2 regions of the Microbacterium sp. MTN4-26 genome follow, and region 1 is predicted to be linked to the other one. Evidence: predicted binding sites of a transcription regulator. Region 1 holds the regulator's gene; the other holds the start of a gene.
The links. The regulator HspR, encoded in region 1, represses chaperone genes until heat shock. The targets are predictions, from matches to a motif close to AAGTTGAGTCNNNNNGACTCAACTT.

Region 1 (11,715 bases):
TGGTGAGGTCGAGCAGGCGCGCCTGCTCGTGCGAGGCGACCGTCGCCTCGGCCGAACGCACGCCCTCGGCCGCGACGATCCCGCTGTCGGCGAGCACGCGATACAGCGACGCGTCGGCGAGGTCGACGCCGAGCGTCACGGCACCCACCGCCTCCGGCATCCATGTCGTCGACAGCGACCACGGCTGGCCGTCGACGAAGCGCAGCCGCTCCAGGGCGATCACGGAGTCGCCGACGGGGATCTCCAGCGCCTCGGCGACATCGGCCGCGGCATCCTCGCGCTCGTGCCGGATGACATCGCTGTGCACGTGTCCGCCGCGGCGCTCCACGTCTTCGTAGAGCCCCATCAGGGTGTGCACGAGGCTCTCGCTCGTCTTGGGGCGGGCCACGAACGTGCCCTTCCCCTTGACCCGCTCGACGACCCCCTCGTGTTCGAGCTGCGCCAGCGCCTGCCGCACGACGGTGCGGGAGATGCCGTAGTGCTCGCACAGCCGCATCTCGCCGGGAAGCAGATCGCCGGGCTTGAGCTTGCCCTGCGAGATGCGCGCGAGCAGCAGCCGGCACAGCTGGTCGTACATCGGAGACGAGGACCGGCGGTCTATCGCGTCGCCGTGCGGCGGTTCGGTCGTCATGTCAGTACGCGACCCCGGCGTGGAGGATGACGTTGGCGTAGGCCGTGAACTCTCCGGATCGCACGAAGGCGCGGGCGCTCCGCGTGCGTGCCTTGAACTCGACGTGCGGCACGAGTTCGAGTTCGACGCCGAGCGGCTCGAGGCGTTCGCGCAGGGCCGCGAGCATGGCGGGGCTCTGCTCGGCGATCTCCGCCGGCGCGGTCGCGCCCTCGATCACCATCTCGCCGAGCACCGTGTCGAGAACGTCGAGGAAGGCCGGCTCCCCCGGACGGTAGGCGAGGTCGATCCGCTCGCTGCCGACCGGAATCGGCAGCCCCGCGTCGGTCACGACGATGAGATCGGTGTGCCCGGTCTCGCTGATGACGCGCGAGAGGGCCGGGTTGATGGTGGAGGGAATCTTTCTCATGCGCGGCTCCCGTCGACGATCTCGGGCGCGGGGCGTTCGGCGAGGAACGCGTCGACGCGCTCGCGGGTCGGCAGACTCGGCGAGGCTCCTCGCACGGTGACGGCCAGCGCGCCCGCCGCGGCGGCACGCACGACGGCCTCGTCGAGGGTGGCGCCCTCCGCGAGCGCCGCGCCGAGGTATCCGGAGAACGCGTCACCGGCGGCGGTGGTGTCGACGGCCTCGACGGGAAACGGTGCGACCAGGCGCGCTCCGTCGGGGCTGATCAGCAGGGCACCGGCACCGGCGAGGGTCACGACCGCGGCGCCGACGCCGCGTTCCAGGAACCAGCGCCCCGCCCGCTCGGCACTCGCGACATCGGTCACCTCGACGCCCGTCATCACCGTCGCCTCGGTCTCGTTGGGCGTCACGACATCGACGTGGCGCCAGATGTCGTCGGGAAGAGCCGACGCCGGCGCCGGATCGAGCACGACGGTGAGCCCGCGCTCGCTGCCGGCCCGAATGGCGTGCATCGCGAGCGGTGCGGGGATCTCCAGCTGCGTGAGGAGCACGGATGCCCTGCCGGCGAGCGCGTCCAGCCCGGCGTCGATCTGACCGGCGCTGAGCGCGGCGTTGGCGAGGGGCACCATGACGATGTCGTTCTGCGCCGAGGCATCGACGCGAATGTGCGCGATGCCGGTCGGACCGGCAACGGTGCGCACGTGCGTCACGTCGACGCCCGCGTCGACGAGACCATCCATGATCATGTCGTGGAAGAGGTCGCTGCCGACGCACGCGACGAAGCTGGCTGCAGCGCCCGCTCGGCCCGCGGCGACGACCTGATTCGCGCCCTTGCCGCCGAGCACGAGGGTGAAGTCGTCGCCCAGGATCGTCTCGCCGGGCACGGGCAATCGCGTCGAGAACGTGGTGAGGTCGGCCGTGACGGATCCCACGACGACGACCCCGGGGAGAGCCTGCTGGTCATCGGTCATGGCACCACCTGCGTTTCTTTGACTGCGCCGTCAGCACTCCGCTACATTATCGGGGATTCCACCTGTAACGACAGGTTCGAGGGAGAAACATGACCACCGCTCCGGTCCTCTACGTCGACAGCGCCGACCTCGCCCTCGTCGGCGAGCTGCTGCGCGACGGCCTCGTCACGGGCGTGACGACCAACCCGACCATCCTCGAGCGCGGCGGGCATGCCCTCGACGCCCTCCCCGATCTGTACCAGCGGTGGGTCGACGAAGGCGCCTCCCAGGTCTTCTTCCAGACGTGGGGGGCGACGACCGAGGAGATGCTCACCAACGCGGCCTGGATCAAGGGCTTCGGCGACCGGGTCGCCGTGAAGGTGCCCGCCACCCGGGCGGGGTTCGCCGCGGTCACCTCCCTCGTGCAGGAGGACACGACGGTGCTCATCACCGCGGTCTACTCCGTCGCGCAGGCCCTGGCCGGTGCGGCCTACGGCGCGCGCTACCTCGCGCCCTACCTCGGACGCCTGCGGGATGCCGGCCTCGACGGCGACGCCCTCATCGGCGACATGCAGGCGGCCTGCGCCGGGGCCGACACGGATGTGCTCGCGGCGAGCCTGCGGTCTCCCGACGACATCGTGGGGCTGCGCCGAGCGGGAGTGTCCCACTTCACCGCGGCGCCGCAGGTGATCCTCGATCTGCTCACCGACGACATCAGCGACCGCTCGGCCGAGGAGTTCGAGGGCGCCATCGGCCGCATCCGCGGGTAGCTCCGGCCACGGTCGGTCTACCCTCGACCGAGTCGGCGCGCTAGCCTCAGCGAGGATCCTTCCTCGTCAGAAAGGCGCACCATGCCCGCGTTCCGTTACGGCCCCGTCGAGCTCTACCTCGTCGGCTTCGAGGGCGAGCGCCCCGACGCCGGCACGATGGCCGCCCTGTCCGACCTGCTCGAGAGCGGACTGATGCGTCTGCTCGATCTCGTGCTGATCTCCAAGTCCGACGACGGCGACATCACGGTCACCGAGGTCGAGGCCGACGAGTTCGCGCTCGAGCTGCACGAAGTCGGCATCGCCGGCGAGGAGGACATCGCCGAGCTCGCCGAGCTCGTGCCGCCGGGAGGATCGGCGCTGCTGGTCGCGCTCGAGCTCAGCTATGCGCGCGAGCTCGCCGAGCGCCTCGACAGCGCCGGCGCCGTCGTGCTGAGCGCCGAGCGCATCCCGGCCCCCGTCGTCAACGCCGTCATGGATCTGGCCGACGAGGCCTGAGAAGCAGAAGGAGTCATCATGCCCATTCGCAGAGTCGGCCGTCCCGGTCTGATCGGTCTCGCCGCGCGCACCGCCGTCGTCGCCGGCACCGCCAGCGCCGTCAGCGGTGCCATGTCGAACAACCGCCAGCGCAAGCAGCAGTCGGAGTACGAGCAGCAGCAGTATCAGGCCGCCCAGCAGCAGGCCGCGATGCAGCAGGCGGCCCAGCAGGCCGTCGCCCAGCAGCAGGCGGCGGCGCCGGCCGCCCCCGCAGCCCCCGCCCCCGCGGCGGGCGGCGTCGACATCGTCGCCGAGCTGCAGAAGCTCGCCGCGCTCAAAGACGCCGGTGTGCTCTCCGACGCCGAGTTCGCCGCCGCGAAGGCCAAGCTCCTCGGCTGAGCCTCACCGCTTCTTCTTCGTCGCGATCCCCGTCGGTGCCTCACCGGCGGGGATCGCCGCATCCACATCCCCCGACAGCCAGCGCAGCCACCGCGTGCTCGGGTCGCCCTCGAGCACGAGCGCGCGCACCAGCAGGGTGAGCGGAATGGAGAGGATGGCGCCCAGCGGCCCGATGATGAAGGTCCAGAAGATGACCGAGAAGAAGCTCAGCGTCAGCGACAGGTTCACCGCGTCGCTGACGAACTTCGGCTGCACGAGCACCTGCAGGGTGACGTTCACGACGCAGTAGATCGCGATCACGACGAGCATCGTCGGCCAGCCGCCGACGACGAGGGCGAGGACCGCCGGGGGCACGAGACCGAGCACGAACCCGATGTTCGGCACGAAGTTCGTCACGAAGGCGAGGATCGCCCACACCATCGGTGCCGGGATGCCGAGCGCCCACAGCGCGAGCCCGTCGATCACGGCGACGATGAGACCGAACGCGGCGTTGACGACGTAGTAGCGGCGCACGCTGCGGTTGTAGGCCGCGAAGCGCCCGAGGGTCGGTCGGATGCCGGTGCCGAACGCCGTCTCGGCGCGCGAGTACCGCGACGCGTCGGCGGCCATGAAGATGACGTAGGCCAGCACGAAGAAGAACGCCGTGAGCACGCCGAGCACGCTGCCCCCGACCGACGACGCGATCGTCAGCAGGGTCGACGGCGAGAGCAGCGAGGCCGTCGCGGCGGCGATCTGGTCGTCGAGGCCGAGGCCGCGGAGCCACTCCACGACGGCCAGGGCGGTCCGCTGCAGATCTCCGGCGAAGTCCTGCACGAGCCGCCCGAACTGCACGCCGGCGAAGGCGAGCATGACGGCGAGCACGGCGAGGATGAGGTAGCCGAGCACGATCACGGCGGTGGTGGCCGCCCATCGCGGCCACCCCCTGCGGCGCAGCGCCGTGCCGAGCGGCTGGCAGATGATCACGATGACCGCGCCGAGCACGAGCGGCCCGACGACATCGCGGCCGATCGAGAGCCCCACGAGCACGATCACCGACGCGGCGAGTCCGATCACGATCCGCAGCGACGGCGACAGCGCCGGTGGCGCGGGTGCGGCGGGTGCGGGGGCGGGTCCCTTCACGATGCCAGGCTAGGCGCTCGGCGGGCGGTCGGTGGATGCGGCGCCGTCGCCCGGCCGGCCGAGGCGGGTTCCGAGGTCTTCGATCTGGGCGGCGAGGGCGCGCACCTGCCCGCGCGTGGCGGCTTCGCCCGCGTCATCCGCACCGGCGGCGGCCCGCTCGAGCACCCACGAGGCGAAGGTGGCCGAGACGACACCGACGACGGCGATGCCGCCGGTCATGAGCAGCACCGCGATGACCCGGCCCCACGCGGTGACCGGCGTGTAGTCGCCGTAGCCGACGGTGGTGATCGTGACGAACGCCCACCACAGGGCGTCGCCGAACGAGGTGATGTTCGCGTTCGGGGCGTCGCGCTCGGCTTCGAGCACCGTGAGGGCGGCGACCCAGATGAGGGTGAGGGCGGCACCCGCGCCGTAGACGGCGATGCGTGCGCGGAGGGCCGCACCGGCGGTGCGCTGCAGCACGTGGATGACGGTGAGGGCCTTGAGCAGGCGCAGCGGGCGGAGGGCGGGGATCACCACGACGCACAGGTCGAACAGGTGGGAGCGGAACCAGCGGCCCTTCGGCTTGGCGAGGGAGAGCTGCACGATGTAGTCGATCGCGAACACGACCCAGGTGGCGAACATGATCGCCCGGGCGAGGGAGAACTCGCCGCCCTCGAGGTCGGCGATCACCTGCCACGAGTACGCGACGATGAAGGCGAGCGAGGCGATGATCAGCGGCCAGTTCGTGATCTGCTGCCACCGGTCCAACGTCATGCGTTCGAGACTACGAGCGCCGCCCGGCGTTGACCGGCAGCCTCGCCGCCCAGGCTCTCACGAGTCGGTGTCGTCGGCGGGAGGCAGGGCGCGGTGCGGACGCCACAGCACGACCTCGGTGGCGCGACGCACGCGGGTGCCGTGGCGCAGCGAGATGACCGAGCCGGTCGCGCCGGCCGCGAACACGCGCGCACCGGGGCGTCGCTCGAGCTCGCTCTTCATGCGGTCTTCGAGGTCGCGCACGCGCAGGTGCAGCTCGCGCACCCGGTTCTCCAGTTCGAGGATGCGCGCGATGGCCGGCAGACTCATGCCCTCCGCCGACATGCGCGCGACCTCTCGCAGCTGCGCGACGTGCCGCAGCGAGTAGCGGCGCGACCCGCCCTGGGTGCGGGCGGGCACGACGAGGCCGAGACGGTCGTACTGGCGCAGGGTCTGCGGATGCATCCCCGCCAGCTCCGCGGCGCCGGCGATGGCGAGGATCGGTGCGTCCTCGTCGATCTCGTCGGGGTCCACCATGTGCTCACCTCGTTCCGTTTCGTCTCCTCGCTCCGCTCGTCGCTCAACGACCGGAAAAGGTTGATCCCAAGGTACTCCGCGGCCACCGGTCACCCCCACCGGTCGTTGAGCGAGCGGAGCGAGACGAAACGCTACGTGCGCGCCTTCGCCATGAGGTCCGCGCGCGGGTTCTCCTTCGGCTCCAGCGCCTGATACGCCGCGAGCGCCTCACGGGCCGCGTCATCCAGGTGCGACGGCACCGCCACCTGCACCTCCGCCAGGAGGTCGCCGGTGCCCTTCTGCGTCTGCACGCCACGACCCTTGACCCGCAGCACGCGCCCCGACGGGGTGCCCGCCGCGACCCGCAGTCGCACCGGGTCTCCGCCGAGGGTCGGCACCTCGATCGTGGCGCCGAGGGTGGCCTCGGTGAAGGTCACCGGCACGGTCACGCGCAGGTTCAGCCCGTCTCGGGTGAACACCGGATGCGGCCGCACGGTCACCTGCACGACGATGTCGCCCGATTCCCCGCCGTCCGGCGAGGGGCGACCGCGGCCGCGCAGGCGGATCTTCTGCCCGTCGCGCACACCGGCGGGGATCTTCACCTTGAACGGCTTGCCGTCCTCACCCTGCAGGGTGATGGTCTCGCCCTTGGTGGCGGTGATGAAGTCGATGGTCGTGCGCGCGGTGACATCCGCACCGCGCGACGGACCGCCGAATCCCTGGAACCCGCCGGAGGGCTGCCCGAATCGACCGGAGCCGAAGCCCGTGCCGCGCCCACCCTGCTGCTGGTTGAACATCGAGAAGATGTCGTCGAAGTCGGCGCTGCTGTAGCCGCCGCCCCCACGACCCTGCCCGAATCTCGAGAAGACGTCCTCGAAGCCCCCACCCTGTCCGGCTCCGCCGGCGGTGAAGCGCGCGCCCGAGCCCATGGCCCGGATCTGGTCGTACTCCTCGCGCTGCTCGGGATCGCTCAGCACGGCGTACGCCTCGCTGATCTCCTTGAATTTCGCTTCGGCCTTGGCATCCCCCGGGTTGGAATCGGGGTGGTAGGTGCGCGCGAGCTTTCGGTAGGTCTTCTTGAGGTCGGCGGCGCTGACCTCCTTGGAGACACCGAGGACCTTGTAGAAGTCCTTGTCGAACCAGTCCTGACTCGCCACGTGTCCTCCTACTCCGCCGGAACGGCGACGACGACCTTGGCCGGACGCAGCTCGACAGAGCCCAGGCGGTATCCGACTTCGACGACCTCGAGGATCGTCGGGGTCTCGGTGCCGGGGGTGGGTGCCTGGAAGATCGCCTCGTGGTGCTGGGGGTCGAACGCCTCGCCGGCGGCGCCGTAGGGCTCGATGCCCATGCGCTCGACGACGCCGCGCAGCTTCTCGGCGATCGCGGCGAAGGGGGTGCCCTCGTTGAGGTCGCCGTGCTTCTCCGCGCGGTCGAGGTCGTCGATCACCGGCAGCAGTCCCTTGGCGACCGAGCCCTTGGCGCGCTCGATCTCCACCTCGCGCTGCTCTTCGGTGCGGCGGCGGTAGTTGGCGTACTCGGCCTGCAGGCGCTTGAGGTCTCCCAGCAGCTGCGACTCGAGGTCGGCGAGCACCTGGTCCTCCGCGTCGGCACCGGCGGCGTCTTCGGATTGCTCCGCACCGAGGATGTCGTCGACGGTCAGGGCCGGATCCTCCGGCTGAGGGTCGGAGGCCTGAGCCTCCGACCCCTCGTCGCCGGGGACCTCGTTCTCGGGGACCTCGTCGGGTCCCGGTTCGAAGTCCTTGGGCATGGTTACTTCTTCTCCTCCGAGCTGTCCTCGTCCTCGTCGACGACCTCGGCGTCGACGACATCCTCATCGGACTCCGTCGATGCCTGCTCCTCCGACGCGCCGGCGCCGGGGGCGGCCTGCTCGTTCTGCGACGACTGGTAGATCGCCTCGCCGAGCTTCTGCTGGCTCTGGTTCAGCTTGTCGAAAGCCGTCTTCACGGCCTCGTCGTCGTCACCGGCGAGCGCGGACTTGAGGGCGTCGACGTCGGCCTGCACCTCGGTCTTGACCTCTTCGGGCAGCTTGTCGGCGTTGTCGGAGATGAGCTTCTCGACCGAGTACGACGTGGTCTCGGCCTGGTTGCGCACCTCGGCGGCCTCGCGGCGCTTCTTGTCCTCGGCGGCGTGCTCCTCGGCCTCGCGCACCATGCGGTCGATGTCCTCCTTGGGCAGCGACGAGCCGCCCGTGATGGTCATGGACTGCTCGGTGCCGGTGCCCTTGTCCTTCGCGGACACGTGCACGATGCCGTTGGCGTCGATGTCGAAGGTGACCTCGACCTGCGGGATGCCACGCGGGGCCGGCGCGATGCCGGTGAGCTCGAAGGTGCCCAGCGGCTTGTTGTCGCGGGTGAACTCGCGCTCGCCCTGGAAGACCTGGATCGCGACCGACGGCTGGTTGTCGTCGGCGGTCGTGAAGGTCTCGCTCCGCTTGGTGGGGATGGCGGTGTTGCGCTCGATGAGCTTGGTCATGATGCCGCCCTTGGTCTCGATGCCGAGGCTCAGCGGGGTGACGTCGATGAGCAGCACGTCCTTGCGCTCACCCTTGAGGACACCGGCCTGCAGGGCGGCGCCGACGGCGACGACCTCATCCGGGTTGACGCCCTTGTTGGCGTCCTTGCCGGTCTCCTTCTTCACCAGCTCGGCGACCGCGGGCATGCGGGTCGAGCCACCGACGAGCACGACGTGGGCGATGTCGGCGACCTTGATGCCGGCCTCGCGGATGACGTCTTCGAACGGCTTCTTGGTGCGGTCGAGGAGGTCCTTGGTGAGGTCTTCGAACTTGGCGCGCGACAGCGTCTCCGACAGGGAAACCGGGCCCGACTCCGTCAGCGACAGGTAGGGCAGGTTGATCGAGGTCGACGACGAGCTGGAGAGCTCCTTCTTCGCCTGCTCCGCGGCCTCCTTGAGGCGCTGCAGCGCGATCTTGTCGCCCGAGACGTCGACGCCGGTGGTCTCCTTGAACTGCTTGATCAGGTAGTCCACGACCCGCTGGTCCCAGTCGTCGCCGCCGAGGCGGTTGTCACCCGAGGTGGCGCGCACCTGGATGGTCGAGAAGTCGTCGTCCTTGCCCACCTCGAGCAGCGAGACGTCGAAAGTGCCGCCACCGAGGTCGAAGACGAGGATGAGCTCGTCCTCCTGGCCCTTGTCGAGGCCGTAGGCGAGGGCCGCCGCGGTCGGCTCGTTGATGATGCGGAGCACGTTCAGGCCCGCGATCTCGCCGGCCTCCTTCGTGGCCTGGCGCTCGGCGTCGTTGAAGTACGCCGGAACGGTGATGACCGCGTCGGTCACCGTGTCGCCGAGGTACTCCTCGGCGTCGCGCTTGAGCTTCATGAGGATGCGCGCGGAGATCTCCTGCGGCGTCCACTTCTTGCCGTCGACGTCGAAGCCCCAGTCGGTGCCCATGTGGCGCTTGACGCTGGAGACGGTGCGGTCGACGTTGGTGACGGCCTGGCGCTTGGCGGTCTCGCCGACGAGCACCTCGCCGTCCTTGGTGTAAGCGACCACCGAGGGGGTGGTGCGGAAGCCCTCGGCGTTCGCGATCACCTTGGGCTCGCCGCCCTCCAGCACGCTGACGACGGAGTTCGTCGTACCGAGGTCGATTCCAACAGCACGGGGCATGTCTTCTCCTTCTGGGTGGGGCCGAAGCGGATGCGCGGCCCGGGTTGTTGCCGAAAGTCACGGGTCGACTCAGGGACCTGAGCCGAGACGACTCAAGCGTAGACCGCGAGGTTCGCGGTGTCAAATGAAGTTGATATGCATCGGCTCAAGTTTGGGTGCTGAAGGAAACCTGAGGAACGCCTGACGTCGGGGCATTGGAGATCTGAGGTGCGCTGGGGACAGTGGATGCCGCGGGGACCTCCCGCACCCTCGACACCGCTAAGGGAGACTCGCATGACCACTTACATCGCCGCCCTGCGGCGTCGCAAGGAGAACGGCGACGCCGGCTTCTCGCTCATCGAACTGATCGTCGTCGTCGTGATCCTCGGCGTCCTCGCCGCCATCGCCGTCCCGGTCTTCCTGGGGCTTCAGGGGCAGGCAGAGCAGAGCGCCGTGGATACGGCAGCCGCGAATGGCGCTTCACAGGCCGCTGCAGACTTTGCGCAGGGCGACGACGCGACCGCTGTGTCTAGCCAGCTCACCGCAATGAGCGACGACTACACCTTGACGCTCGTGCGAGGCGACTCAGTTGAGAACTACTGCGTGACCGCCAGGAGCGGTGACCGCATCTCCGCCGCGGGTCCGGCTTGCGTGGAGGCAGACTCCGTGATTCCGGACGAAAGCTGACCCAGCCGCTTCACCTCGGCCGGGTCGACGCGTGGCGTCGGCCCGGCCATCCCGCATCTCCCGGAAAGGATCCGGCATGGCCGGCACCCGCGACACCCGCTCCGACGAGGGCTTCGGTCTCGTCGAGGTCGTGGTGTCGATGCTGCTGTTCGCCGTCATCGCCGTCGCGATCCTCCCCCTGGCTCTTCAGGCGTCGGTGCTGAGCGCCGGCAACCGCGACCGCGCGTCGGCGCAGTCGTTCGCGGCGGGGCAGCTCGCGGATGTGCGGGCGGCGCATCCCGACGACGCGGCCAACTCGTGCACGGCGCTGGCCGACGCCGCGGCGACGGGCGTTCCCGACGCCGCCGACACGGGCCTCGTCGCCGACATGACCGTCGACGCGTGCCCGACCTCGTACCCGGCCGCCGTGACGGTCACCGTCGCCGTGCGGGATGCGGACGCCTACGCCGGCTCCCCGGTCGTCGAGATGGCGACCAAGATCGTGGTGACCGCCCCATGAGCGCCGACCTGTCCTCGCGAGAGATGGCCGCCGCCGACGACGCGGGCCTCAGTCTCGTCGAGCTGCTCGTCGCCCTCTTCGTCGGCGGCATGCTGCTGACCCTCATCGCCTCGCTGTTCGTCTCGACGATGCAGGCCACCGCCGCCACCCGCGACCTCGACCTCGCCACGGGTCGCGCCCAGGCCCTCAGCACGTCGCTGCAGACCGACATCCGCAATGCCGCGGAGATCGTCGTGGAGGACATCCCGGGCGGTGGCACCCTCGTGCGGGCCCGCGTCGCCACCGGCGACACCGGCTGGCAGTGCCGCGCGTGGGCGCTCGTCGACCTCACCACGACGGACGCCGACGGAACCCGCGCCGGCGCCGACGGCGACTTCGAAGCCCGCACCCACACCTCCGCCCCGCTCACCGGCACGCAGACCGCACCCGCCCCCGCGACGACGTGGGGCGCCCTCGTCGACGTCGTCGAACCCGCGACGGATGCCGCCGGCGCGGCGCTGCCGCCCTTCACCCTCGACGACCGCCATCTGTCGTGGAACCTGACGGTCGTCGCGTCGAAGCAGCCGCAGCTGAACGCGCGCAGCACGACCTCGCTCTCGGGGTCGGCCGTCGCCGGCGCCCGCGACGACGGAAGCGGTGCCCGATGCTGGTGACCCGACCGAACCGCGTCCGCGTCCGCGACCGCGCCCGCAACCGCGCCGTCGACGACGACCGGGGCGCGGCCCTCATCTCGGTGCTGATCGTCTCGCTCGTGCTCGGCGTCATCGCCGTCGGGCTCTCCAGCGCCGTCGTGAACACGACGCTCACCACGAGCGGCGTCCGCGCCACGCTCGAGGCGCGCGCCGCCGCCGACGCCGGCATGGCCGAAGCGGTCGCCGCCGCGAAGGGCGGCGACCTGTGCGACGCGA
Region 2 (11,715 bases), on a different contig from region 1:
CACCGCCAGCGCGATCGAGGCGAACATCACCAACAGCGGGATGCCCGCATCCACCCCCGACGAGATCGCCACGACGCCGAGCACCACCGTGAGGGCCATGACGCCGAGCGAGACGAGGATCGGCAGCACACGCGCACGCCCAGGGACCGGGCGACGCAGGCCGGTGCGTGTCAGCTCTCGATTCGCGGCCTTGATGATCTTCTGCGCCGCCGTCGAGAAGCGCCGGTCCTGCGAGCCGAACTCGTACTCCGCCCCGGGTGCCCCAGACGACCCGAACAGTCCGTCAAGAAGCATGCGCCCGTCGCCGTCAGCCCGGCTGCGGTCCAGCAGCTGGGCCTTGAGCTTGGTGCCGCCGAAGAACTTCTTGTCACCCTCGACGATCCGGATGCTCCCGACGATCGCCTGTTCGAGAACCTCGGCGGGGATCGCCTTCGTCGTGCGCCCGAGCATCACGGCCGACTCGAGCGCATCCACCTGCCGCGGCGGGGTGAACTCGGCGATGATCGTCGGGCGACCGGGCGCGTCGGCGAGCGAACGTCGACGGTGCACGATCGCGAAGACCACAGCCCCGATCATCCCGAGCCCCGACAGACCCTGTGCCCACCCCCACGGCGAGGCGAGGTAGCTCGTATCGAAGAGCACGAACGTGTCGTCCTCGAACCCGACCGCAATGGTCACCGTCTCGAACCGGTCCAGCGCAACACCGCCGGCCTCGATCACGACGGCTCCATCCTCGCCCTGGTTCGTGCTGATCGGGCAGGCGTCGGCAACGCCGTCGCGACCGAAATAGCACGCCTGTTCGCCCGCGAGGGAATCGGCGAGCTCGGGTTCGACGGTGAGCGTGACCGAGACGTCTCCGAACGGCTGACGCCAGTCGAGGCCGTTGATGTCCCAGTAGAACTCGTCGCCGGTGTCGGGGAAGCGCCACGTGACGTTCTGGAGCTCGTACGTGAACACGTAGGTCTGCTCGCCGTGCACGTAGTCGTCGGCGGCGGAGGTCATGACGAACGATCCGTCCTCCTGCTCAACCTCGACGGCGCGCGCCTGCCCGTCTGCATCGGTGACCGACAGGAGCTCCGGGAAGAGCGGCTGACCGTTGTAGGTGTCGGGGATGATCCGCCGCATGCCACGGTTCTGGTCGGAGTCGGGGAACTCGGCGACGAAGGTCTCCACGACGCGCAGGGTGCTGTGGCCGTCCTCGTCGAGGCCGAGGGTGTAGTCGGCGTGCATGCTCGCGAACGAGAAGTCGTCGACGTCGGCGGCGGCTGCCGGGGCCGAACCGACGGCGACGAAGGCGATCGCGAGCGCCACGGCGGCGACGCCGCTCCGCTTCAGACGCGCGCGAACATGCTGGACCGCCCCCGTGACAGACATGTCTCCAGCCTAGGGGGCACGATTCGGCCTACTCTTTCTCCATGACCGATCGCCGTCTCGCCGTGGAAGCGTGGGAGAGCCTGTTCCGCGCCCAGCACGAGATCCTCGACGAGATCAGCGCCGATTTCCACGACGACGAGCTCGGCCAGGGCGAATACGACGTGCTGCTGACGGTCACGCGCGGGCCCGAGATGACCGCACGCCTGCGTGACATCACCGCCAACATGCTCATCAGCCAGCCGAGCGTGTCGCGCCTGGTCGACCGGATGGTGCAGCGCGGCCTGATCTCGAAATGCCCCGACCCCGACGACGGTCGCGGCTCGCTGGTGCGCGCGACGGAGCGCGGTGCGACCACCTTCCGTCGCGTCGCCTCGCAGCACGCCCGCTCCATCGCGGACCGGATGTCGTGCCTCGACGACGACGAACTCGCGCGCCTCCGCGACATCACCGCCAAGCTGCGAGCTCGCGCCTGACTGCTGCCCTCCAGGAGTGTTCGGTTGCCCCTCGATGTCGTTCGAGAGTGTTCGGTTGCCGCTCATCGTCGGTTTCGGCCCCGGATGCGACATCCCGCGACCGGTGAATGGCGGGATGCGACATCCTGCGCCATATGAATCGGGGGGGGCGCACCGCTCCTCCACAGGGCGGGAGGAGACAGCATCCATCCCCGGATGCCGGGAAGTGGCGGGTGCGGCGCGAGCGGTGACGCGATAGTCGGGTGCATGCCACGGCGACCGGAACCGATCGATCCGCGGCTGGACGTCGCCTTCTCCGTCGCAGAGGCCCGCCGGATGGGCGTGAGCGCACGACGCCTGCGCGGACGGGACCTGGAGATGCCGTTCATCGGCGCTCGAATGCGTGCGACCGGCGCCGTCGACATCGCGTCGGAGACCGCGACGCCCGGCGCTGAGGCCGCGCGACGAAGACGGCAGGACATGGCGAGGAGGGCGGCCGCCTACAACACGGTGATGGCGGACCACGCGTTCTTCAGTCATGGCACGGCGGCCGCGCTGTGGGGGCTGCCCCTTCCGAGCGGCGCTCTCGAGCCGGACGCCCTCGACGTCTCCGTCGCCGCGCCGCACCGCGCGCCGCGCGCGGCAGGGGTCCGCGGTCACCAGCTGGCGGCTCACCTCGTCTCGGTCCGGATCCGCGACGGGATGCGCATCGCGTCGCCCGCGGCGACCTGGGCGCAGCTCGGCGGCATCCTTTCGCTCGACGACCTCGTCGCCGCCGGAGATGCACTCCTGCATAGACCTCGCACCGAGGATGGGCATCGCACCGGACCGGAGACCGCTCTCGCGACGTTCGCTCAGCTCGAGGCCTCGATCGAAGCCGGTCGCCGGATCGGCGCATCCGCACTCCGCCAGGCACTGCCGCTCGTGCGCGAAGGGGTGGCGAGCCCCACCGAGACGGCGCTTCGCCTCGGGCTGTGGCGCGCGGGGCTCCCCGATCCGGTCCTCGATCACGATGTGCGAGACGATCGCGGACACCTCGTCGGGTGCACGGAGTTCGCCTATCCGACCTTCGGCCTCCTGATCGAGTGCGAGGGCGACCACCATCGCACCAACCGCCGCCAGTGGAATCGCGACATCGAGAAGTACGGGCGATATCAGGATCTGGGATGGACCGTGCTGCGGTTCTCAGCGATCCACCTCGCCCCGAGTGTCAGCCCCGCCGTGACCCGCATCCGCCACCATCTCGCACAGCGCGGCTGGGCATGCGATCCGTCCGCGTGACCTCGCGCGGACGTGGTTTTCGGTTGTCATTGGATGCCGATTTCCGGAGCGGATGCGACATGTGGTGACACGTGAACCGGAGGATATGGCATCCCGTGACAGGTGAACCGGAGGAGGCGGCATCCGGTGACAGGTGAACCGACGGATGCGGCATCCGGCGGGTCAGCACTCGATGACGTTCACCGCGAGACCGCCCTCGCTGGTCTCCTTGTACTTGTGGGACATGTCGATGCCGGTCTGACGCATCGTCTCGACGACCGCATCGAGCGACACGAAGTGCGAACCGTCCCCGCGCAGGGCCAGCCGCGCCGCGGTGACGGCGGTGGATGCGGCAATCGCGTTGCGCTCGATGCAGGGGATCTGCACGAGCCCACCGACGGGATCGCACGTCAGGCCGAGGTGGTGTTCCATCGCGATCTCCGCGGCGTTCTCGATCTGGCGGTTCGTGCCGCCCATCACCGCCGTCAGTCCGCCGGCCGCCATCGCGCACGCCGACCCGACCTCGGCCTGACAGCCGCCTTCGGCACCCGAGATCGACGCGTTCGCCTTGAAGAGCGACCCGAGAGCGGTCGCCGTGAGAAGGAAGCGGCGGATGCCACGGCGGCGGTTCGCGTCCGCGACGGCGTCGTCGTCCCCCGCGTCGGCGACATCGCCCGCGGTGCCGAACCCCAAGAGGGCACTGCCGACCAGTTCCCCGTGGGGCGTGACGGCGTTTCCGGCGCCGAGTCCCGAGTCGGCCAGGAAACGCCACCAGTACATCGCGACCGCCGGCAGGATTCCGGCCGCACCGTTCGTCGGCGCGGTGACGACCCGGCCTCCGGCGGCGTTCTCCTCGTTCACGGCCAGGGCGAACGCGCCGAGCCACTCTCCCGGCAACTCGCGACCACCGGCCGCAGTGGTGTCCTCGAGCTGTGCTCGGATCACGCTCGCGCGCCGCTTCACCTTCAGCATGCCCGGCAGCACGCCGTCGGCGTGCAGACCCGCCGTGACACAGTCGGCCATCGCATCCCAGATGCGATCGAGGCCGGCCGCGACCTCGGCCTCCGAGCGCAGCGCCGTCTCGTTCATGCGCGCAGCCTCGGCGATCGTCAGGTGGCGCTCGTCGCAGATCGCGAGGAGCTCCTCCGCCGAATCGAAGCGGATCGGTGACGGAGTCGCTTCGATCCTCGGAGCCTCGCCGTCGCGCCGGATGAAACCGCCGCCCACGGAGTAATAGGTCTCCTCAGCCAGCACGCCGCCCTCGTCGTCGCGCGCGACGAGCGTCATCGCGTTCGGATGCTCCGGGAGGCGCGTCCGAGGTTCGAAGCTCACGTCCGCCTTGGCGAAGGGCACCGGTCTCATGCCGCCGAGGAGCATCCGGTCCCCGTCCGCCAGGTTCGACCAGGCCCCGCGGATCGCTCCCGGATCGGCCGTCTCGGGATCGAGCCCGGAAAGCCCGGCCACCACCGCATCCGGAGTGCCGTGGCCGATTCCTGTCGCCCCGAGGGACCCGTAGAGCGCGCACGTAACCCCCGTGACCCGGTCGAGAAGCTTGCTCTCGCGCAGGCGGACGGCGAACTCACGCCCGGCGCGCATCGGGCCGACGGTGTGGGAGCTCGAGGGTCCTATTCCGATGGAGAACAGCTCGAACGCCGAGACATAGGCGCTCATCGCTCCAGGCTACGCCCCACGGACTGCTCCGCGCCGAGACAGAGCGACAGCCCCGGCTCGTGGAGTCGGGGCTGTCGCCGGAGGGAGGTCTACTGTTCGACGGGCGTCGGTCCGTCCGCGGATGCCGCGGAGTGGGACTCATGCGCCTGCAGCACCGAGCGCTGGGCCTCGGTCGCGACCTCGATCTTGCGCGGCTTCGCCTTCTCGCTGACCGGGATCGTCACCGACAGCACGCCGTTGCCGTAGCTCGCCGAGATGCGTTCGGTGTCGATGCCCTGTCCGAGGTTCAGCTGCCGCACGAAGCTCGCCGCCTCGCGCTCCCGTGTGATCCACTTGACGCCGTCGCCCGACGCGAGGGTCCGCTCGGCGCGAATCGTCAGCAGCTGGCCGTCGACGTCGATGTCGACCGAGCCCGGGTCGATGCCGGGGAGGTCGGCGTTCAGGACGTAGTGGTCGCCATCGCGATAGAGGTCCATCGGCATGCGGCGGGGTCCACGTCGCGCGTCGAGGAGGCTCGACGCCATGCGGTCCAGCTCACGGAACGGGTCGTAGGTTCCCATTTCTGCTCCTTCGTAGCGGGTCGGATGCGGCCATCCGACAGTGTCTTGTCCAAGTTGAGTCACATTGACTCAAGTAAGCCCAGATTAGCACTCTCCTCCTGCGAGTGCCAGATCTTTCGATCGCCCTGGGCGAACGGAACGACAAGCATGCCGAAAGGGTCGGGATCAGCCGGCAGCGCCGACCTCGGGACGCCATCGCGCCCGTGTGCCATACGGGCCGACCGCCGCCGGAAACGCGAAAATCCCCCGCCCGATGGGCGAGGGATTCCTCACTGTCTCAACACAGTGCGCGCCTCGAGGGACTCGAACCCCCAACCTTCTGATCCGTAGTCAGATGCTCTATCCATTGAGCTAGAGGCGCAGGACCTCCGCGCGAAACGGCGCGAAGGCCGAGGTTCAGACTACCTCACGATTCGGTCGGTGGCGAATCGATGGCGGCGGCGACGTCTTCCGGTTCGTCCACCGCTCCGACCGTGACGTCGCCGATACGACGGCGGTGGGCTGCCAGGCGCGGCAGATCGACGAGACGCAGAGCCTGCATGCGTGCGGCCCGCATCTGCCCGTAGTCGGGTTCGAGGTCGGGACGTGCTCCCTCGACGACCAGCCGCCGCTGCAGATTCGACTCGACGTCGCCCCAGGCGGCCTGGCGTGCACCGGCGACGAGTTCAGCGACGGCCTCGGCGTCGTCGGCCCGCTCGCGCAGCACCTTCGCGACGCCGGTGTACTGCCGCTGTCGACGTCGAAGGTTGCGGGTGTCCCGATCGCGGTAGTCGTGCGTGCCGTCGGGATCGGAGTACTTCCCCCACGCCTTCTTGCGCTGCTTGCGGGTGAGGTCGGCCGCGGCCTCCTGCTCGGCGGCGAGCGCCAGAAGCGTCTCCCTGGCGAAAGGGGCGACCCGTTCGGGATCGAAGGGCTCGTTGCGCGCGATCGTGTCGACGAGGATGCGGTTGCGCACCGCGAGCCGTGCCGCGGCGTCGGCGATCGAGACACCTTCCGCGATCGCGTCTGCGTTGCGCCCCATCCGCACACCTCCCGTCCACACGAGATCGTATCGTCCGCACCTGAGCCGGATCTGGCATGCGCCGTGTGCGATACCCGTCGCCCGAAGCCCGCGCAAGCCCATCCCCAAGCCCGCACGCGCGCAATAGCGTCTCAACCGGGCCCAGACAGGGACCCGGTTGCCTTTCGAGAAGAGGAGTGACTCATGGGATTCATGGATGACGCGAAGGATGCCGCGGAGACCGCCGGTCGCAAGGCCGGCGAAGCGTGGGAAGACACCCGGGACCGCATCGACGACAAGCTCGACGAGATGCGCGCGGAATCCGACGTCAAGAAGGCCGAAGCAGAGCGCGACTCGGTGAAGGCGAAGAACGAGGCCAACGAGAAGATGCGCGGCGACAGCTGACCCGCTCGCTCCGGGCCCGCGCGACGCAGCGGACCCGGGAGTTTCCGCGGACATCGGCACCCGCGGGCAATCCGAAAATGCCGATACTGCGAATCACCTGTGCGACACCCCGTTGCACAGATTCAGGAGGTTACACATGTCATCGTCACCGAACCGCCTCGTCGCCTCGATCTTCGGCGCGGTCTACATCGTCGTAGGTCTGCTCGGTTTCCTCGTCACCGGCGGCGTCGGATTCATCGCGACCGAGGGTGGGCTGCTCCTCGGCATCTTCGAGGTGAACCCGCTGCACAACATCGTCCACGTCGCGGTGGGAGCCGTTCTCCTCATCGGCGGCCTGTCGTCCGTGGCCGCGGCCAAGGGCATCAACATCGCCGTGGGAGCTGTCTACCTCCTGCTCGGCGTCGTCGGGTTCTTCCTGGTGGGAACCGCGGCGAACATCCTCGCCCTCAACACGTTCGACCACTTCCTGCACCTGGCGAGCGCCATCGTGCTGCTCGGCGTCGGCCTTGCCGCGGACCGGAGCACGTCTGCTCGCGGCCGCCTCGCCTGAGCCGGACAGATGTCGAGCTCGCACGACGCTCGTCGGCGCACCCCCGCGATCGCGTGGACCGTCACGGTTCCCGCGATCGCGGCGTGGGGCGCCGGCCTCATCCAACTCGCCCTCGCGGCGGGCGCGATCACGGCCGACGACTCGTCGCTCGCATCGCGAGCCATCGGCGTCGCCCTGCTCCCTCTCGGCGCGGCGGCGATGGTGTGGGGCGCCGTCGTCCTCGCGCGTGGCGTCCTGCCGCTTCCTCGCGTCACGATCGCCGCATCGATCGGCGCCATCCTGGCGATCGCCGGCGCCCTGATCGTCGACGCGGCGCACACGAGCGCGTTCGCCGCCGCCGCCGCCGTCGCGCTCATCATCGTGGTCGCCGCCTCGAGCGCCCGCGCCCTGCGGCGCACCGGCCGGCGCCCGAGCGGGAGCACGGGTGGCGCCGTCATCGGCCTCGTCGCGGGGGCCATCGTGGTGTCGGCCCTCGTCACCCCCGCGCTGTCATCCGTCGAGGCGACACGCCTCGCCGATACTCCCGGCGGCTATCAGCCGGCGACGCACGACCACCACTGACGATCGAACGCCGCGGTCAGGCGAACGCAGCGGTCAGGCGATCGCCGCGATCCGCCACGATGCCGTCGACTCCTGCCCCGGCTCGATCACGATGAGTCCCGCGTCGTAGTCGTAGCTGTCGGCATTGTAGGCATCGGGCGCACACGTCATCGGCTCGACCGCGAGCCCGAGCCTGCTCTCGTCGGGGTCGGGCCGATCGGCCGTGTGAACCTGCACCCACGGACATGACGCATCCCACTGCATGAGCACGCCCGAGCCGTCCTCTGCGGTCAGCGTCACGGTCGCGTGACCGTCGCCGTCGCGCACGAGGTCCGTGTAGGCGTGATCGATCTCGACGGCGCCGATGCGCCGTGCCGCGCGGAAGTCGAACCGCGCCGGATCGTCGGCGTCGACGGGGCGGAGGGTCGTGGGGATGAGCCGCTCCGGCGTGACGGCCAGCACCTGGTCGGCGGGCAGCGTCAGAGTCCACTGATCGACCCGGCCCTCACCCGCCACGAGATAGGGGTGCGGGCCCGTTCCCCACGGTGCCGGCGCATCCGATTCGTTGTGCACCGTGACCGACTGGGTCAGCCCATCCGCCCCGAGGGCGAACGACGCGCGCACCAGCAGACGCCACGGATAGGCCGTCTGCGGCGGGATGACCGCCTCGAGCACGACGTGATCGGCGCCCGCGTCGACGGCGTCGAAGTCGAGCCACGTGGCCAGCCCGTGCAACGCGTGTGCGCGTGCCGGCTCGGTCAGGGCGAGCTGGAATTCCCGGCCGCCGAACGAGTACGCACCGTCGACGACGCGATTCGGCCACGGCGCCAAGGTCGCGCCGCGATGCGCCGGGCGCACTTCGTCGGCACCGAACGGCACGACCAGGTCTCGGCCCGCGAAGGTCAGCGAGCGCAGGGTCGCGCCGACGCTCGCGATGACGGCTTCGTACTCACCCGCCCGGATGGTGTGCTGGATGCCGGACGCGGGGATTCGTGCCATGGTTCTAGAGTCCTTGTGCGAGTCGGTAGTACGCCTGGTTCCACCGCAGCTCCTGCTGGAAGCCGCGCACCGTGGTCTGCTCGTCGATGACGGCGAGCTCGGTGCGCGCGATCTCCGCGAAGTCGCGGAACACGTCGAGGCTGACGGCGGTCGTCATCACAGTATGGTGCGCCGCGCCGGCCGCGAGCCAGCAGGCCGCCGACGTCGCGAAGTCCGGCGCCGGCTTCCACACCGCGCGTCCGACCGGGAGCTTCGGCAGATCGGGCGCGTCGACGTTCTCGACCACGTTCGCCACGAGGCGGAACCGGTCGCGCATGTCGCTCATCGCCACCACCAGGGCGGGCCCGGGGTCCGCGGTGAAGACGAGCCGTACCGGGTCGTCCTTGCCGCCGATCCCGAGCGGATGCACCTCGAGGCGCGGACGCTGCGTTGACAGCGACGGCGACACCTCGAGCATGTGGGCGCCGAGGATCTTCTCATCACCCGGCACGAGGTCGTACGTGTAGTCCTCCATGAGGGAAGCCCCGCCGGGGAGCCCCGCACCCATGACGTTCGCGATGCGCACGAGCACGGCGGTCTTCCAATCGCCCTCTGCGCCGAACCCGTAGCCGTCGGCCATGAGGCGCTGGACGGCGAGTCCCGGCAGCTGGGTGAGGGCCCCGAGGTCTTCGAAGCTCGTCGTGAACGCGCCGAATCCGCCCTCTTCGAGGAACGAGCGCAGGCCGATCTCGATGGCGGCGCCGTCTCGCAGCGCCGCGTGGCGCGCGCCACCCGGCAGCAACTCAGGCTGCACGTCGTAGAGGTCGGCGTATTCCTGCACCAGGGCGTCGATGGCGTGCGGCTCAGCCTGCGTTACGGCACGGGCGAGGTCGTTCACGCCCCACGTGTTGACCTGCGCGCCGAACCGCAGCTCGGCTTCGGTCTTGTCGCCTTCGGTCACCGCCACGTAGCGCATGTTGTCGCCGAAGCGGGCGAGCTTGAGGGTGCGGGATGCCGCCCACCCGGCGCACGCGCGCTGCCAGTCCTCGACCTGCTGCAGCACGTCGGGATTCGAGACGTGACCGACGACGGTCTTGCGCGCGACGCCCAGGCGGGTCTGGATGTAGCCGAACTCGCGGTCGCCGTGCGCGGCCTGGTTGAGGTTCATGAAGTCGAAGTCGATGTCTGCCCACGGCAGCTCGACGTTCGCCTGCGTGTGCAGGTGCAGCAGCGGCTTCTGGAGGGCGTCGAGGCCGGCGATCCACATCTTCGCCGGACTGAAGGTGTGCATCCACGCCATCACGCCGATCACGTCGTCGCGGGCGTTCACCTCGAGGGCGAGACGGCGGATGCTTTCGGCGTCTTTCAGCACCGGCTTCCACACGACGGTCACGGGCAGGCGGGACAGGCCCGCGACGACCGCCTGCGACTGCTCGGCGACCTGGCGCAGGGTCTCGTCGCCGTAGAGGTTCTGGCTGCCGGTGACGAACCAGACCTCGTATCCGTCGAGCGTGGTCGCGAGTGCGTTGCGAGTCATGGGTGTCCTTCTGTCACAGGGCGGAGACGGCGGCGGCCTCGACGGCCAGGCCGGCGGCGTAGCGGTCGAGGTAGGCGGCGAAGCCGGCGACGTCGTCGGGGTGCGGATGCGCCGTGTCGGCCTCGACACCGGCGAAGACCTCGTCGTGGAGATACGTCGACAGATCGCGATCGCCGCCGTGCACGCGGTAGGCGGCGAGCACGGCCATGCCCCACGCGCCGCCCTCGGCCGCCGTCTCGCCGACGGCGACGGGAGCGTCGAGGGCCGCCGCGAGGAAGCGCTGAGCGACCCCGGCGGTGCGGAACATGCCGCCGTGCGCGAGCATCCGGTCGATCGCGACGCCCTCGCCGGCGAGCACGCGCATGCCGAGGGCGAGGGTGCCGAAGACGCCGTAGAGCTGGGCGCGCATGACGTTCGCGAGGCTGAAGGAGCTGTCGGGGGTTCGCACGAACAGCGGGCGTCCCGCGTCGAGTCCGGCGATGGGCTCCCCCGCGAGGTGGTTGTAGGCGAGCAGGCCACCGGCATCCGGAGCGCCGGACAGCGCTTCGCGGAACAGCACGTCGAACACCGCGTCGGAGGCGAGCGGCGATCCCGCCGCGGCGGCGAAGCGCTCGAACATGCCGGCCCACGCCGCGAGCTCGCTCGCCCCGTTGTTGCAGTGCACCATCGCGACCGGGTCGCCGGCGGGGGTGGTCACGAGGTCGAGTTCGTGATGCGCCTCGGCGAGCGGATGCTCCAGCACGACCATCGCGAAGATGCTCGTGCCCGCGCTGACGTTGCCGGTGCGCGGCGCGACCGCGCCGGTGGCGACCATGCCCGTTCCGGCATCTCCCTCGGGCGGGCACATCGGAATGCCGGCGGGGATGGCACCATCGAGGTCGAGGAGCGATGCGCCTTCGGCGGTGAGCCGGCCCGCGTCGGCGCCGGCGGCGAGGGGCTCGGGCAGCAGGGCGAGCAGATCCACCTCGGGCGCCAGCTCGGCGTACCGCGCGACGAGATCGGCGTCGTAGGCGACACCGCCCGCGCCGATCGGGAACATGCCCGAGGCATCGCCGACGCCCAGCACGTGCCGTCCCGTGAGCCGGCGGTGCACGTATCCGGCGAGGGTCGTGACGGCGGCGATGTGCGGAACGTGCGCCTCCCCATCGCGCAGAGCCTGGTGGAGGTGGGCGATCGACCAGCGCAGCGGGATGTTCACCCCGAACGCCTCGGAGAGCTCGGCCGCCGCCGCTCCCGTGTTCGTGTTGCGCCATGTGCGGAACGGAGCGAGCAGCCGGTCGTCGGCGTCGAACGCGAGGTATCCGTGCATCATCGCCGAGATCCCGAGCCCGATGATCTCGGGGGCCTCGCCGTCGCCCGAACGCGCTTCCCGGAGCAGCTCTGCGACT

Region 2: a site for HspR is predicted at 5,369-5,393, ahead of ACGG9C_RS05530 (Hsp20/alpha crystallin family protein). Genes of this name have one in related genera too.

Annotation. Positions count from the first base shown of each region.
Region 1 covers NZ_BTGO01000007.1:20,885-32,599, reverse strand. Annotated here, with positions in the region: gene ACGG9C_RS07415 (GntR family transcriptional regulator) at 1-631, opposite strand, end outside; gene rbsD (D-ribose pyranase) at 633-1,037, opposite strand; gene ACGG9C_RS07405 (ribokinase) at 1,034-2,005, opposite strand; gene ACGG9C_RS07400 (transaldolase family protein) at 2,095-2,754, shown strand; gene ACGG9C_RS07395 (DUF6325 family protein) at 2,836-3,249, shown strand; gene ACGG9C_RS07390 (SHOCT domain-containing protein) at 3,268-3,627, shown strand; gene ACGG9C_RS07385 (AI-2E family transporter) at 3,631-4,746, opposite strand; gene ACGG9C_RS07380 (potassium channel family protein) at 4,756-5,502, opposite strand; gene ACGG9C_RS07375 (heat shock protein transcriptional repressor HspR) at 5,560-6,018, opposite strand; gene ACGG9C_RS07370 (DnaJ C-terminal domain-containing protein) at 6,150-7,154, opposite strand; gene ACGG9C_RS07365 (nucleotide exchange factor GrpE) at 7,163-7,768, opposite strand; gene dnaK (molecular chaperone DnaK) at 7,771-9,642, opposite strand; gene ACGG9C_RS07355 (prepilin-type N-terminal cleavage/methylation domain-containing protein) at 9,916-10,308, shown strand; gene ACGG9C_RS07350 (prepilin-type N-terminal cleavage/methylation domain-containing protein) at 10,385-10,807, shown strand; gene ACGG9C_RS07345 (PilW family protein) at 10,804-11,460, shown strand; gene ACGG9C_RS07340 (hypothetical protein) at 11,451-11,715, shown strand, end outside.
Region 2 covers NZ_BTGO01000005.1:48,900-60,614, reverse strand. Annotated here, with positions in the region: gene ACGG9C_RS05550 (DUF2207 domain-containing protein) at 1-1,374, opposite strand, end outside; gene ACGG9C_RS05545 (MarR family winged helix-turn-helix transcriptional regulator) at 1,416-1,847, shown strand; gene ACGG9C_RS05540 (hypothetical protein) at 2,094-3,107, shown strand; gene ACGG9C_RS05535 (L-serine ammonia-lyase, iron-sulfur-dependent, subunit alpha) at 3,270-4,757, opposite strand; gene ACGG9C_RS05530 (Hsp20/alpha crystallin family protein) at 4,847-5,317, opposite strand; tRNA gene ACGG9C_RS05525 (tRNA-Arg) at 5,606-5,678, opposite strand; gene ACGG9C_RS05520 (asparagine synthase) at 5,724-6,338, opposite strand; gene ACGG9C_RS05515 (hypothetical protein) at 6,522-6,722, shown strand; gene ACGG9C_RS05510 (DUF4383 domain-containing protein) at 6,859-7,272, shown strand; gene ACGG9C_RS05505 (hypothetical protein) at 7,282-7,833, shown strand; gene ACGG9C_RS05500 (aldose 1-epimerase family protein) at 7,867-8,811, opposite strand; gene araA (L-arabinose isomerase) at 8,816-10,327, opposite strand; gene ACGG9C_RS05490 (xylulokinase) at 10,341-11,715, opposite strand, start outside.